2 regions of the Cryobacterium sp. Hb1 genome follow, and region 2 is predicted to be linked to the other one. Evidence: riboswitches for the same ligand, from Rfam matches in the RefSeq annotation. Region 2 holds a riboswitch; the other holds the start of a gene.
The links. Region 2 has a riboswitch for thiamine pyrophosphate ahead of E3T38_RS14995 (3-oxoacyl-ACP reductase). Riboswitches for the same ligand answer to the same signal wherever they lie in the genome.

Region 1: another riboswitch for thiamine pyrophosphate. It lies ahead of E3T38_RS12815 (ECF transporter S component); the one in region 2 lies ahead of E3T38_RS14995 (3-oxoacyl-ACP reductase).

Annotation. Positions count from the first base shown of each region.
Region 1 is NZ_SOHI01000028.1:372,369-379,868, reverse strand. It holds gene E3T38_RS12840 (hypothetical protein) at 1-24, shown strand, start outside; gene E3T38_RS12835 (hypothetical protein) at 25-288, opposite strand; gene E3T38_RS12830 (AAA family ATPase) at 285-896, opposite strand; gene E3T38_RS12825 (energy-coupling factor transporter transmembrane protein EcfT) at 889-1,683, opposite strand; gene E3T38_RS12820 (ABC transporter ATP-binding protein) at 1,680-3,209, opposite strand; gene E3T38_RS12815 (ECF transporter S component) at 3,213-3,872, opposite strand; TPP riboswitch at 3,905-4,015, opposite strand; gene E3T38_RS12810 (hypothetical protein) at 4,363-4,692, opposite strand; gene dinB (DNA polymerase IV) at 4,718-5,932, opposite strand; gene E3T38_RS12800 (VIT1/CCC1 transporter family protein) at 6,116-7,225, opposite strand; gene E3T38_RS12795 (hypothetical protein) at 7,222-7,494, opposite strand; gene gatB (Asp-tRNA(Asn)/Glu-tRNA(Gln) amidotransferase subunit GatB) at 7,498-7,500, opposite strand, start outside.
Region 2 is NZ_SOHI01000036.1:20,487-27,986, reverse strand. It holds gene E3T38_RS15010 (ABC transporter permease) at 1-325, shown strand, start outside; gene E3T38_RS15005 (ABC transporter ATP-binding protein) at 318-1,112, shown strand; gene E3T38_RS15000 (LLM class flavin-dependent oxidoreductase) at 1,109-2,425, opposite strand; gene E3T38_RS14995 (3-oxoacyl-ACP reductase) at 2,439-3,203, opposite strand; TPP riboswitch at 3,260-3,360, opposite strand; gene E3T38_RS17220 (RNA polymerase sigma factor) at 3,743-3,934, opposite strand; gene E3T38_RS14985 (hypothetical protein) at 4,043-4,423, opposite strand; gene E3T38_RS16805 (hypothetical protein) at 4,876-5,103, shown strand; gene E3T38_RS14980 (multicopper oxidase family protein) at 5,255-6,862, shown strand; gene E3T38_RS14975 (hypothetical protein) at 7,225-7,491, shown strand.

The DNA.
Region 1 (7,500 bases), on a different contig from region 2:
ATCTCGGCATTGCTCGACCAGTAACTAGATCGGATCGACCTCGGCGTCAACGGGATCGCTTTCGCCCTCGTCGAAGGCGTAGCGCACGCGCAGTTGCCCGCTCACGTCTCGTTGGTCGACCTCGTCGTACCAGAACACCGATTCCAGTCCGGCGACGGCGGCCACCATGCTGATGCGTGCCTCGTGTTTGCCGCGCACGAGGGACCGGGAATCGATCTGACCCTCGAGCGGGCCATCGATGAACTCGGCAACGTACAGGGTGGGGGTTGCGCTGTCAGTATTGCTCATGGCAAACAATCTAGTCCTCTGCGGCCGGAGCTGCCCGCCCGTAATCGAACGGTCGCGCGAGGTTCAGGCCCCTCCTGTTTGAGATAGGTCGCCCACTCCTGCTGCCACTGGTCCCAGTGACTGCGAAATGCTTCTCCGTCGCGATCGAGCGCACGTTGTTTACGCAGAGCGTCGTCGGCCGCGAGCCAGACCCGCACCTGACTGAGCGGCTCGTGCGCGGCCGCGAGAGTTCCGCAGCCCTCCACAATCAAGGGGAGGGCTGCGTCGAGCGGATTCCACTCCGCCGCCTGACTCGCAGTCCAGTCGTAGCGCTGCCATGCCGCCGGCAGGCCTCGGTGCCGTGGCTGGAGAACGTAACGGTGCAGGTGGCTGACGGCCGCGTCGAGGCCGTCCCAGCCGGGATAGATGTCGTCCATCCGCACCAGTTGTGGGCTGTGCGGGCCAGGCCAGTGCTTTCTCAGTGTGTCGGCGAGGGTGCTCTTGCCCGCACCGCTAGGACCGTCAATGAGCACCACGGGGTTCGGGCCAGCAGCAGCCACGGCCTGCAGTAACGGCGCCAGCAGGACCATATCGTCTTGTGCGGCCTTTCTTCTATCGGTGTCAGGCAAGAATGAAGCTCCAGGTTCCAGCCCACACCGCAACGCCAATGGCGATACCGGCAATGGCGAATCCGATGCCGACCAGGACCGCGTCGGCCGCTCGGACCCGCGACGGTCGTGCCCAGGTACGGGGCTCGTCGCTGCCGAATCCGCGCGCCTCCATGGCCGTGGCGAGTTTACTGCCCCGACGCACCGAAATGACGAGCAGGGAAAAGGCCGGGCCGAAGAACCGGCGAGCGGCACCGCGCAGTCCACCGCCATCGCCGACCCCGCGGGCCCGACGGGCAAGCGTAAGCGAGTGCCAGTCTTCGATGAACATACCCACGAGTCGCAGACCAGCCAAACCACCGAGCACAAACCGCGCGGGCAGCCGCAGCACCTGGGCGAGGCCATCGGCGAGGTCTGTCGGATCCGTCGTGGCGAGCAGCACGATACCGGGCAGACCGATGGCGAGCACCCGCAGCCCGATGGCCAGGCCGAGCTGGGCTGAGCCTTCGGTCACCGAGATGAATCCGAACTGCCACAGCAGCGCGCCGGAGTCTTCGCCATAGAGCACCGTCGTGATCATAGCCATCGGGGCTGCAATCCAGACCGGTGCCGTTCGCAGCCAAAATTGTCGGGCGCTCAGGCCGCACCAGAGCAAAAGTCCGGCCTCGAGCAGCAGGGCGACTCCAGCCGAGACCCAGTCGATCGAGAGCAGCAGCGCACAGCTCACGATCAGGGCAACTGCAAGCTTGGCGACCGGGTTGAGTCGGGCGACGACGCTCGGGCGGATCGTCGGGGTCAGCAGGCTCATGGCGCTCCCGTCCCGAGCCGGATCGGGTCAGGCATACCAAGCCGGTATTCCTCGTCCGCGAGAGCGTTGACGAACTGGGCGTCGTGGGTGACCGCGACGAGCGCGATGCCCTCATCGAGCAGCTCGGCCAGAAGGGTCACGAGTTCCTGCCAGGTACGGGAATCCTGCCCGAAGGTCGGCTCATCGAGCACGAGCAGGCGGGGACGGGTCGCGAGAACGGTGGCGACGGACATCCGCCTCTTCTCGCCACCCGACAGGGTGAACGGGTTGGCGTCGGCGAGATGGTCGAGTCGCAGCCGGTGCAACAGCTCGTCGACGCGGCTGGTCTGTTCGGCCTGGCTGAGCCCGAGGGCGCGCGGGCCGATCTGCAGGTCGGCCCGCACCGTCGCGGCCAGGAATTGGTGTTCCGGGTCTTGAAAGACGGTTCCAATGCGGGTCAGCAGCTGCTGGGAACGCCAGCGGTGCGGCTCGGAAACGATACCGGCCGCAAGGGTGTCACTTGCCTGCAGCGTTCCCCCGGCCGGCTTCAACAATCCGGCCAGCGTGAGGGCGAGGGTGGATTTTCCGGCGCCGTTGGGGCCGGTCACAACGGTGGCGGTGCCGGCCCGCAGGTTGAGGGTGATGCCAGCGGCGACAACGGATGCCGCGCGCCGGCCAAACGGAACACGACCCACCGCGAGCCCCTCGGCCCGCAACAGGGTCTGCGCCGGGGTGATCGGAGAGCGCGTCGGAAACCGGGGGGGCAGGGCCGGCACCCAGACGCCGGCCTGCGCCAACCGCTCACCTTGCCCCGACAGGATTTCGCGGGTGGGGCCGTCGGCCAGCACGCCCCCGGCCGGGTCGAGCACGATGACGCGGTCAACGACGTCCTGCCAGACCTCGACCCGATGCTCGATGACCACAAAGGTGGCCCCGGAATGATCGAGGGAGCGCACAACGGCGTCGCGCACCTCGATGACACCGGTGGGGTCGAGGTTCGCGGTCGGCTCGTCGAGCAGCAACAGCCCCGGCCGCATAGCGAGCACGCCCGCCAGCGCCAGGCGTTGCTTCTGCCCGCCGCTCAGGCTCGAGGTCGGGTGGTCGAGGGGCAGGTCCAGGCCGACCTCAGTGAGAGCCTGGCGCACCCGCGGCCAGATTTCGGCGCGCGGAACGGCGAGGTTCTCGCAGCCGAATGCGACGTCATCTCCGACCCTGGCCAGCACAACCTGAGAGTCCGGATCCTGCAGCACGAGTCCGACCCGCCCGCGCGCCTCGGCCGCGCGGCGGCCGTCGATGAGCAGGCTGCCGGTCTCGTCGCCGTCTTCGGCATCGCCGAGCACGCCGGCCAACGCGTGCATGAGAGTACTCTTGCCGGCACCGCTGGCACCGAGCAGCAAAACCCGCTCGCCGGGCGTGACCTGCAGGTCAAGCCCGGACACCGCCTGATTGTGGCGCCCGGCGTGGCGCCAGCCCCAGTCGCGGGCTCGAATCTGTACGGCGCGGATCTGCGCGCCGTGACCGGCCGGGAACGGCGGGGTGTCCAACATCCGCTAGCTGATCGCGGCGGAGGGTGCTCGCGACCCTTCCCGACCAGCAGCAAACCGGCTCAGCGCACCGGTGCGGGCCAGGCCGCGCACGGCCAGCCAGGACAGCAGGCCGGCCAGCACGGTGCCCGACACGACAGCGGATACGAAATAGACGACCCTGTAGCCGAAATCCAATGCCGCATAGCTCGTGAAGGTCGTGTCGAGCAGACCTACTGCCACGCCGGCGCCAGCGCCAGCGAGAAGGGCGACGCCGAGTCGCCAGTTGCTATAGAGGAACAGCGCGAGAATGATTTCGGCGCCGAGGCCTTCGACGACGCCCCAGATGAGCGTGGAGAAGCCCCACTGGGTACCGATCAGCATCGACACGACGGCGGCGACGACTTCGGTGTACACGGCTGCGCCTGGCTTTCGGATGATGAGACCGCCGAGCACTCCGGCGAACAGCCAGCCACCGGCGAGGAGACCCTCGAGACCGGGCGTGAACGCGAGGATGGCGCTGAGCGGGGACCAGGCCAGGCCCCAGGCCCAGAAGATGACGCCGCTCGCAACGCCGATGACACTCGCGACGACGATGTCGACCACGCGCCAGCGAAAGTTGCGGGGCTTCTTCGCCCTCGAAGTCTGGCGAGTGGACTGACGGAGTGAACTCGTTGTAGCGTGCACTGTTCGTGCCCTTTCCGTAGGTGAATACAGGGGCACGGGATCGAGAAGCCTCCCTGCGCTGGCATGATCCAGATCAGGTTCGACGGTCGAAGCTTGGTCAGCTTCCTCTCAGCCCGGTGTACCGGACTCCCGTGATACCGCCAATTCTAGCGCCCCGCCTAGACTTGCGGCATGGGAATGACGACATGAGTATCAGCATCCTGCTCGTGTTGGCGGCGCTGTATCTCCTGCTGATGCGTCGGTTCCTGATGCGGCGTCGGCGCATCGCCCGGGGATTGCCGGTAAGCAGCCCGTGGCACTTTCCGCCCTGGCTGCGGCTCCGGGTGCCACGGTGGGCGCGCCGTCGGTTCGCGCGCCGGCCGCGCCGGCCCCGCCGCATCCGTTCTGCTCGTCGCCCCCGCCGCGCGCGCCCGGGCCCACCTGGGGGAACCGGGCCGAGTTTATAGACTGGGCCAGCGGCTCGGGCCCCGGCCCCGCCTAGAGAGCAGAGCTACTTCTTGAGGGCTCGGATTATTCGGGCCAGGGCGCGCCCGGCGACCAGAAGGAATGGCACACCGACGGCGAGCAGGGCGATGACGTTCGGCTCAAACCGAGCGGTGCCGCCCGACTTGACATAGGCACCGATCGGCAGCGATACGCCACCGCCGCCCCCACCGGATCCGACAGCACCGCCTTCGCCGGCATCACCGCCACCGAAACCGTAGTAGCTGAGCGCCACCGGTATGAGGGTGACGCCGTCAATTTGCACGGGATCACCGTAAGCCGATTTCACACCGGCGGAACGGAAGGCTTCTGCGAGTTTTTCCGGGAGGCTGGTCATTCCAACAGGGTAGTCGACTCGTGTCTTATGGGCGAGGCTTGAAGAAGGAGGCCGAACGCACTGTTCCCGCCCCGAATCGCTCAGTCACGGAATCGACCGCCAGCTCGGCGCCGCGCCAGTCCTCGTCGGGATCCCATAAGCCAACCGATCCCGACGCTGTACCGAGCTGCTCAGCCCGCACCCCGATCAGTCTCACCCGAATACCCGACGCGGCCAACAGGTCGAACGCTGCGACTGCTTCCTCATAGATTCGCCGGCCGACATTGCTCGGTTCAGCGAGGGTGCGCGACCTGGTAACGGTACTGAAGTCTGTGTAGCGCAGCTTGAGTGCCACGCGCCGTGCCACGAGATCGCTGCGCCGCAGCCGAGCGGCCACAAGGTCGCACTGCCGCAGCAATTCACTGTGCAATCGGTCGATGTCAGTCACGTCGTGTTCAAAGGTCACCTCGTGGCCGACGCTCTTCTCTTCCCGCTCGAGCGTCACCGAGCGTGGGTCACGCCCCCAGGACAGCTCGAACAGTTTCACACCGGAGGCCTCCCCCAGCGTTTTTTTCAGCACGTCCAAGGGCGTGCGGGCAATATCGCCGATGAGTTTCAGGCCGAGGCGCGTCAGCATCTGCTCGGTAGCGGACCCCACGCCCCAGAGTGCGGTCACGGGCAACGGATGCAAAAACTCCACCGTCTTTTCGGCCGGCACGACGAGCAGACCGTTGGGTTTGGCCAGGCCGGAGGCAAGTTTGGCGACGAACTTGGTCGACGCCGCGCCGACGGAGCAGACGAGGCCGGTTTCGGCGAACACGCGGGCGCGAATGAGCTCGCCGATCACAGCCGGTGAACCGAACAAATTAGTCGCGCCGGCAACGTCAAGAAACGCTTCGTCGATGCCCAGCCGTTCCACCAGTGGCGTGACGTCGTCGAAGATACTCATCACTCGGGTGGAAAAGTCTCGATACTGTCCCATGTGCGGCTCGAGTACGATCGCGTTCGGGCATTGCCGCAACGCGAGCGACATCGGCATGGCCGAGTTCACACCGTATTTTCGGGCGATGTAGTTGGCCGCCGTGACGACCGAACGGCCGCCGCGGTGGCCGACGATTACCGGCAGGTGCGCGAATTCAGGGTGAGAGAGCAACTCGACCGAGACAAAGAACGCGTCCAGATCAACGTGCAGCACCGTCGCCGAGCGGTCGTCGACGTCGTCCGCCGAAATCTGCCGCCCGCTGCCATCCTGTCTGCCCACCGAAAAACCCTAACCCGATCCGGCTCATATGCACTACCGACAGAGGGAAAATACAATTCCACGGCATAACTCCTGCAATTCACTGCTGAAAAATGTCGGGACCGCGTCTTTTCGCGGGAGCCGTACGTCACGTCACGCAATCTGCAGGAGTTATGCGACGGGACGACACGTTTTATCGAGCAGCTAGGCGAGCGTCGTTCCGAAAACCAGCCCGAGCAGGTAGGTGACTGCGGCCGCGCCCAGGCCGATCACGAGTTGTCGCAGCGCACGCTTCAGCGGCGGACCGCCAGAGAGCAGGCCGACGACTGCGCCGGTGGCCAACAGGGCGACGCCCACAAGAATGGTGGCGACGATGATTGCCGCGTAGCCGCTCATGCCGAACAGGTAGGGCAGCACTGGCAGCAGCGCCCCCGAGGCGAAGAAGCAGAAACTCGACAGGGCCGCTCCGGTGCCGGTGCCGATGGCCTCGTGCTCGTCATGCGTGGGCGCTTGCGGGCTGACCGCGGAGATCGGTCCGGTCGCCGCGTAGGCGGTAGCGAGTACCCCGCGGGCGTGCGCCTCCGCCTCGTCTTCAGACATGCCCCTGGCCCGGTAGACGAGGGTCAGCTCGTTGGCAGCGAGATCCAGGTGGGAGAGCACGCTCTTGGCCGGCGCGGCGGGGGTGGAAGCTTCGAGCAGTTCTCGCTGGGAGCGCACCGAGACGTACTCGCCTGCACCCATCGAGAGCGCCCCGGCCAGTAGTCCGGCGATGCCGGTGAACAGAATCGTCGCGGCCGGGACCCCGGTCGCCCCGATGCCAAGCACGAGGGCGAGGTTGCTCACCAGCCCGTCGTTGACACCGAACACGGCGGCCCGAAAGGTACCCGACAAGCGTTTGCGGCCCCGGGCGGCGAGGCCACGCACGACCTCTTCGTGCACGGTCTCATCGGCAGCCATGGCGTTGGTCGCGTCCGCATCCGCGTTGTAGGGCGAGCGGCCCTCGGCCCGTTGAGCGAGGGCGAGCACGAACACCGACCCGAACCGTCGAGCGAGCAGCGCCAAAAAACGGGTGCGCAGCGCGCCGCGCCTCGGTGAGCCGATATTGCTGCCGAGCAGTTGACGCCAGTGTTCTTCGTGGCGTCCTTCGGCATCGGCGAGGGCAAGCAAAATCTGGCGCTCCTCGCCCGCACGACGGTTCGCGAGGTCGCGATACACGGCGGCTTCGGCCTGTTCGTCAGCCAGGTACTGCCGCCACCGACGGATGTCGCGGGTCGACGGGGTGCGCTCGCCCGGCCCTGGAGTGATCGCGTTCACGCTTCCGGCGCTGCTTCCAGAAAGCTCTGCGGGATGCGCGCGGAATCGTGCGGGCCGGAGCCGTCGAGGCCGAAGAATGGTTCCTCGAATCGAACGACCCAGAATTTTTCCCGCACGACGGTCGGAGCGTAGAGCCCGGAGCCCTCCGACTCCCCCGCCGCCACGATCACGCCGATCGGGTCGTCAAGGAGGGACTCGGGAAACCGGGTGCGATCGAGCCGAACGATGACCTGCACGCCTACTCCGAAGACAGCGCTCTGACCACTCATGCGTTA
Region 2 (7,500 bases):
CAATCTGCTGCGCAGCATGGGGGCCAACCGGTGGAAGCAGTTCGTGTACGTGCGTCTTCCGTCGGCGCTTCCCTCGTTCTTCACAGCCCTCCGAATCGGAATCGCCTACGCCGTCACCGGTGCCATTTTTGCCGAGTATGTCGGCGCCGAGCGAGGCCTGGGCATTTATATGGCGATGATGAAGAACTCGTTTCGCACCGATCTTGTGTTGGCTGCCGTTGCAGTGACCGCGTTCGTGAGCGTGTGCCTGTTTCTGTTGACCTATGTCGCCGAACGGGCGATCATCCCTTGGCATTCGAAGGAACGTAGGAGCCGGCATGGTTGAGGCAACACCCCCGAAGATCGAACTGCGCGGAATATGCAAGTCGTTTCCGCTCGGCCACGGGCAGGTACGGTCGGTCCTCGACGACGTCGCCTTCTCGGCGCAGCCGGGTGAATTCGTTGCCGTGATCGGTCCGAGCGGATGCGGCAAGAGCACCATGTTCAACATCATGGCCGGCCTGGAGACGGCCAGTTCCGGCGAGATCCTAGTCGACGGGGATGTCGTCACCGGTCAACATGAACACTTTGCCTACATGCCGCAGAAGGATTTGTTGTTCCCATGGCGCAGCATTCTGGAGAACACCTCCCTCGGCCTCGAGGTTGCGGGGGAAACTAAGAAGATCGCCCGAGCACAAGCGGCCAGTCTTTTTGCGGCCTTCGGCCTGTCTGGTTTTGAAGATTCACATCCTTTCGAACTCTCCGGGGGCATGCGCCAGCGCGCGGCCTTGCTGCGCACCGTGGTGCAGGGCAGAGATGTCCTGCTGCTGGACGAACCCTTCGGGGCTCTGGACTCCCTCACCCGCACGGACATGCAGTCCTGGTTGCAGGGGGTGTGGTCCCAAAACGCCTGGACTGCGGTGCTGATCACCCACGACATCCGTGAGGCGATCTACCTCGCCGACCGGGTGGTCGTTCTCAGTGCGCGGCCGGCATCCGTGCGGCTGAACCTGACCATCGACCTGCCGCGGCCGCGCGCGCTGTCGATGACCACCTCAGTAGAGTTCGCCGAATACGAACGCACACTCCTGGCGACCCTGCACGAGGAAACCCGCTCGTCCAGAGCACCCTAAACGTCAGCGCCGACCGTGGGGCGTTGTAGCCCCAAGTGCCCACGCAAGGTATCGGCGGTATAGCGGGTGCGGAACAGGCCGCGCCTTTGCAACACTGGGATCACCCGGTCCACGAACTCGTCCAAGGATTCCGGCAGCAGCGGCGGCATGACATTGAAGCCGTCTGCGGCACCGGAATGAAACCACAACTCGATTTGGTCGGCGATCTGCTCCGGCGTTCCGACCATGGTGCAATGCCCACCGCCGGCGGCAAGCCGGCCCAGTAGCTGCCTGACCGTGGGCTGCTCAGCCTGAATAATTCGTAGGATGGTCGCATACCGGCCCTGCGGCCCGGTGAAGCCGGCCAGCGGCGGCAGCGGCGGCACCGGCGCATCCAAGTCCCAGGCACTGCAATCCTGTTGCACGAACGTTCCCAGCTGCGCGAGCGACTGCTCGGTCGGCAGGAGGGCGTCGACCTCCGCTTGCTGCGCCTGCGCCTTCGCCTGTGTGGACCCGACATAAGTGACGAGTCCGGGCATGATCAACACCGCATCCGGATCGCGGCCGGCTACGGTGATGCGCCTCTTCACATCTTGGTAATACTCCTGCCCGCTGGCGAGGTCATATGCCACCGCATAGATTCCTTCGGCATAACGGGCGGCCAGCGCCCGGCCAGGGTCGGAGGCGCCGGCCTGGAACAATACCGGTCGACCTTGCGGCGGGCGCGGCACCGTCAGCGGACCGTCCACCCGAAAGTGTTCGCCGGAGTGGCCGATTGCTCGCACCCGGGTCGGGTCAGCATAGAGACCTCCGCGGTCTAGGACCAGAGCATCGTCCTCCCACGAATCCCACAATTTCAGTGCCACCTCGATGAACTCCCCTGCTCGGCTGTAGCGCTGATCATGGGAGGGCAGCACGTCCATTCCATGGTTGCGGGCTTCGGCGTCAAACATGGAGGTGACCACGTTCCAGCCGATGCGCCCCTTACTGATGTGATCCAACGATGCAAGCATGCGCGCCGCGTGGAACGGCGTGTAAAAGGTCGCCGAGACGGTGCTGACCAGCCCGATGCGGCTCGTCGCCCGCGCCATCGCGGCCATCGCGGTCAACGGCTCAAGAAACCACCGCGGGCCGGTACTCACATCACCGACGGCGTGTCCGTCGGCGAAGAACACGGCATCAAAGAAACCACGTTCAGCGCTTTGAGCGAGCCGTTCATAGAAACTGATGTCTCCCAACTGGTCTGCGGGCGACTGTGGCCGCCGCCAAGCGGCACCGTGGTGGCCACAACCCATGAGGAATGCATTGAAGTGAAGCTGGCGCGGAGCTGACATGACCGACGCGCCCCTAGTTCATCACCAGGCCGCCGTCGACCACCAGGTTCTGCCCGGTGACCGACCGCGCCCAGGGGGAAGCAAAAAAAAGTACCGCATCGGCAAATTCGGCGGGGGTTGTCACCCTGCGTAGCGGGGTGGACGCGGCAATGAAGTCGAACACGTCCTCGGGGGTGGCTGCGCTGGCATCCGTGGTGCGCAACAGTCCGCCGGAGACCATGTTCACCGCGATGTTGTGCGGGCCAAGGTCTGAGGCAAGGGTGCGGGTCAATGAGAGCAGTGCGGCCTTGGAGGCCGTGTAGTCGTGGTACGGCACCACCGGGTTTTGGAACAGGTTCGTGCCGATGTTGATAATGCGGCCGAACCCGGCTTCGCGCATGCCGGCCAGCGCCTGCTGGGTCGTGTTCAGGGCACCGCGGACACTGCCAGAGAACTGCGCCTCGAACTCGTCCCAACTGATGTCGGCAGCGCCGGAGCGGGCATCGCCGTTGAAGCGGAAATCGGCCAACGCGTTATTGACCACCGTTGTAACAGGGGACCCGAAATGTGCCTGAGCCTGCGTGAATATTGCCGCGACCTGTTCTCGGTCGGTGACGTCGGCCCGCACAGCAAAAGCGTGTTCAGGACCATAGCTGGCAACCAGGGTCTCCGCCGCTGCGGCGCTGTTGCGATAGTTAATGACGACCCGGGCGCCCTGAGCCGCGAAAGCGTGCACGATGCTTGTACCCAAGCCGCGTGCACCGCCGGTGACCAGGACAATCTGTTCTGCTATTTGCATGATTTTCTTCACCTTAGGTAAGGCGAAAGGACGAGATCCGGCACCACTCTGGTACACGAAATTCTCCGTGACATCCCTTCGCTAGTTCGAACTAGATCAGGTTCAACGGGTGTCATCTCAGCCGACCGTCATCCAGTCGGCACCCCGTGTCGCTGCGACTGAGTATACGCAACCACCGGTACCGGCGAATTCGCGTCCCAGGCCTGAACTCATCAACTGCCGCGCTGGTCGACTTTGTCGTCGCAGGGCTCAGCGCCAACTCCGTTATTTACGGACGCGAATGAGCAGCGGGCGCTACACGCCACCATCGCCTCGGGCCGGCTCACCGATACCGTCAGTCTGCTTCAGCATCCGTCGGTGCACACGATCGACACGGGGGCTCCGGTGGCTGCGCCAGGCTAAGAACATTCTCTCTTGTGAGGTGTCTACTCACCGGGGCAAGGCCAAGGCGCTCACGGCCGCGCAAAGCACCTGACAGCCTGAACAGCCACCTAAACAGTAGGCAAGAGTGAGCAGCGCCCAGCACTCGAGGACCGTCTTTATGCGGGTTGCCCCCACGAATAAGCCGCGCCGACGCCGTGTCCTGACCACAGCAGGGTTCTCTCTAGATTCGGCAGTTTCGCCCATGCCGTGATGAATGTTTCTTGGACGACGTCGTCCACCTCGCTTTTAGCGCCCAGGATGCGCATCACGTACATGCGTATCAGCGGCCCGTGCCGCCGTACGAGCACCTCGAACGCTCGAACATCGCCGTCAACAGCACGGTCCACCAGAATCCAACCGGACGCATGAGAAGTCTCAGAATGGGGAAGGAATGCATCACCCTGACTATCCGGTAATCAGCTGGGGAAGTATCTGCCGCCCTGCGAGGTGACGGTCCAAGTAGCGGATAGCACGATGAATTTCGTTGAACCCGCCTGGTCGTTAAGTGCGGCGGCATGGCTCCATATGAAGATCCATGTTTTTGCCATGGCTTTGTCGGCCAGTGACGGGTTTGCACACTTATTCAGGCAGATTGCATAGGTGTCGGCGACGAAGGCGTCATACAAGGAGCCGAAGGCGAGTGCGTCACCCGCGGCCACCCGTTCGAGTAGCAGATGACCGCCGATACTGCTTTCCGGAGAACGCGGCTCCGTCTCGGCGTCGGTCACGATGCGGGCCGGAACGATCGAATAGTAACTGTAGACAAGGGACTCCCTAGACGTGGTGAGTGAATCCACTGACAAGGTCCAGGGCAGCGCTTAAAATCTATGTGATCTCAATGGGAGATGTCAAGACAATTGATAGACAAGAAATCGGTCACATAGCTGTCGAGATAACGTCAATGACCACTGCGACTAAGAAGCCACGGTTTCAGCATCCGCGGAACAGGATTAATTCACGTCGCTGTGGCTTGCGCGCTGATCTTTCGCACCACGCAGACCGTCTGACAAACTATGTAACAAATTCTGAATTCCTGGGCGATACGTTCGTAATGTTATGCAATCGTTGCATTGACCGCTTGAAACTGTTGGCAATACTGGTTCTCTTCTCGGTCGGCGGTAATAGCATCGTCGCCGGCTGGTGGCAGTAAGTTCGTTTCTTCTCGTGCTGCTCGGAGTCGCAGTGGTCATTGTTCTTTCCACCAGCAGGACGGAGCTCCGCACGCCGCGGGGAGTATCTATGGTCATTAATGACGGGGCGTGGCGTGCGCTATCGGCGTGAACTCATTGGTGAGTCACGGTTGGATGTCGGCCGAGCCTGCACCGGAGTTGCGTGGAAGGATTCCCCAGTAATCCACCGGGTGCGGGTGGTCGTCGGGGTGACGGGGCTGGAGCCTCAAGGCCTGTTGTCCCCGGCCAGGCAGACCGCCGCACAGGGCGAAACCATCCGGTCCACCCTGGTTATTGAAATTTCATGATGAAGCTATTTTTTTGGCACCAGAGAATAACCATAATGCCTGATTTTCTCCCGGCTCCAGACGTCACACTTCTGTAAGAAAAGATCCATATCCACCCGCTCCGATGCGTTATACCGTGCCTAATCCAACAGCATAAAAAAGGATTAGCAGCATGACTATTTCACGGCGACAAGTTTTGTTATTAGGTGGTGTAGGAGCGGTAGGAGTGGGTTTGTTGACACTCCCCCTGCGGAAGGCGGAAGCAGGAGCTGCGAGCGCTCTTGATCCAAGTGAATTACCCAGGCCCTTTCAAACACCTTTCGTTCAGGCGCCCATATTGCGACCGGATCGAACGGGTATTGATCCCGTCGATGGGGCGCCCGTGCAGTATTACACCGTCGCGGAGATGGCGGCCAGTGCCGCTATTCTCCCCCGATTAAAGACCCCGATTCTTGGGTATAACGGTATTTTCCCTGGTCCCACCATCAGCGTCGATCAAGGGACGAAGGCTGTGCTGCGGGTGCGTAATCAGTTACCCGCTAAGCACCCGATCCATGGTCATCCGCTGTTCACGTCCACGCACCTGCATGGATCGGCCTCGCTGCCGCAATATGACGGCTATGCAAACGACATTACGAATCCGGGGTTTCGCAAGGACTACTTGTACCCGAATTTTCAAGCGGCCCGCTCCGTGTGGTACCACGATCATGCGGTGCATAACACCGCGATCAACGTCTACTCGGGCCTGGCCGCGCAGTATCACATGCATGATCCGCTTGAACGAGCGCTCCTTCCCCAAGGAGAATTCGACGTGGCCCTGACCATTAATGACGCCATGTTCGCCGTCGACGGATCACTTGGTTATGACAGTAATGACCACTCCGGGCTCTGGGGCGATGTGATTATGGTCAACGGCAGGCCGTGGCCGGTCATGAAAGTCAAAAAGCGCGTTTACCGGTTCCGCGTCCTCAACGCCTGCCTTTCCCGGTCACTGCGTCCGACCCTCAGCACGGGCGATCCCGTGACAATGGTCGCCACCGACGGCGGTCTGATGCCGGTATCCCAGTCCGTGGCGAGCTGGCGCCACGCGCCAGCCGAGCGCTATGAAATCCTCATCGATTTTCGTAAATACACGCCAGGCCAACGGATCGTGTTGCGAAACCTGTCCAATAAAAACAATGTCGACTACGAATTCACGAACTCGATCATGGCTTTCGACGTCGTTCCGGACACGGTCGACACGAACGATCCCACCTGGAACACGATTCCCGTACAACTGGCCCCCTGCGAGGTCATGTCGCTCAAGTCTTCCGCAGCGACGGTTCAGCGCTCCTTCCGGGTCAACCGCAATAACGGTTTGTGGACCGTGAACGGCAGTACGTGGGAGCAAGTCGTTGCCAGTAACTTCCGTGAGGTGTTGGCGAATCCAGAACTGAACTCGGTTGAGGTTTGGGAATTTGCCAACAACGCCGGCGGCTGGTTTCACCCCATGCACCTACACCTGATTGATTTTCAAATTCTCAGCCGGAACGGTCGGGCTCCATTCGCACATGAGAAGGGTCCGAAAGACGTTGTCTACGTCGGCGAGAATGAAAACGTGAAGCTCCTGATGAAGTTCGGGCCACATCGTGGCCGGTACATGATTCACTGTCACAACACCGTGCATGAGGATCACGACATGATGGTTCAATATCGGGTTGGACCCGAGGACGCGGTTGATACCATCACGAACAATCCGATAACAGCGGCCCCAGCACAATGGGACACTGGACTCGCCTGACCGGGCTGGAAGTCGGGCAGAGGCGGAAGGTTGGCTACCGTTGTGCGAGCGCGGACTCTGCCACGCCCAAATCGCCCGTGACCAGCGCATCAGGGTCTGACGCCGAGGTTGCTCTCGGTCTGGGTCTTGCTGCGCTGGTCCTGCCCGCAATTGGCCTTGGACTTGGCGCGTTCGCGGCATTCGGCCGAAAGAGGACCCGTGCATGACTATTCCCCGCAGATACCGCCGGCGGGCCTCGCGTTTGCGGTAAATGACCCTGCTTCATGCGACACAGCCGACGCAGCGCCTGGGGAATCGGTCCAGTCGCGTTGGAGCACACACCGTGCAGCGCCCACTGGACCGATTCGGAGTCCCTAAGACCCGTGACAGGGAACAGGCTCAGCTGTGGACCTGACCCCGCAGCCCTGTTATGCCTAGCCCGATCGATCCTGATCGAGCAGCACGACGAACGGGAAGCCCGGAAACGCCGCTACTTCTCCACCGCCTCAATGCTCGATCTGGCCACCATGAATAACCCCACCGACACCCTCGACGACGGGTCATCTTCCCCGAACTCACCGCCGCATACGCTGAAACCTCTGACCCGCACGGTGTCGAGGAAGCCCACAAAGATTGTGGATCCGGCCTGAACCTATCGA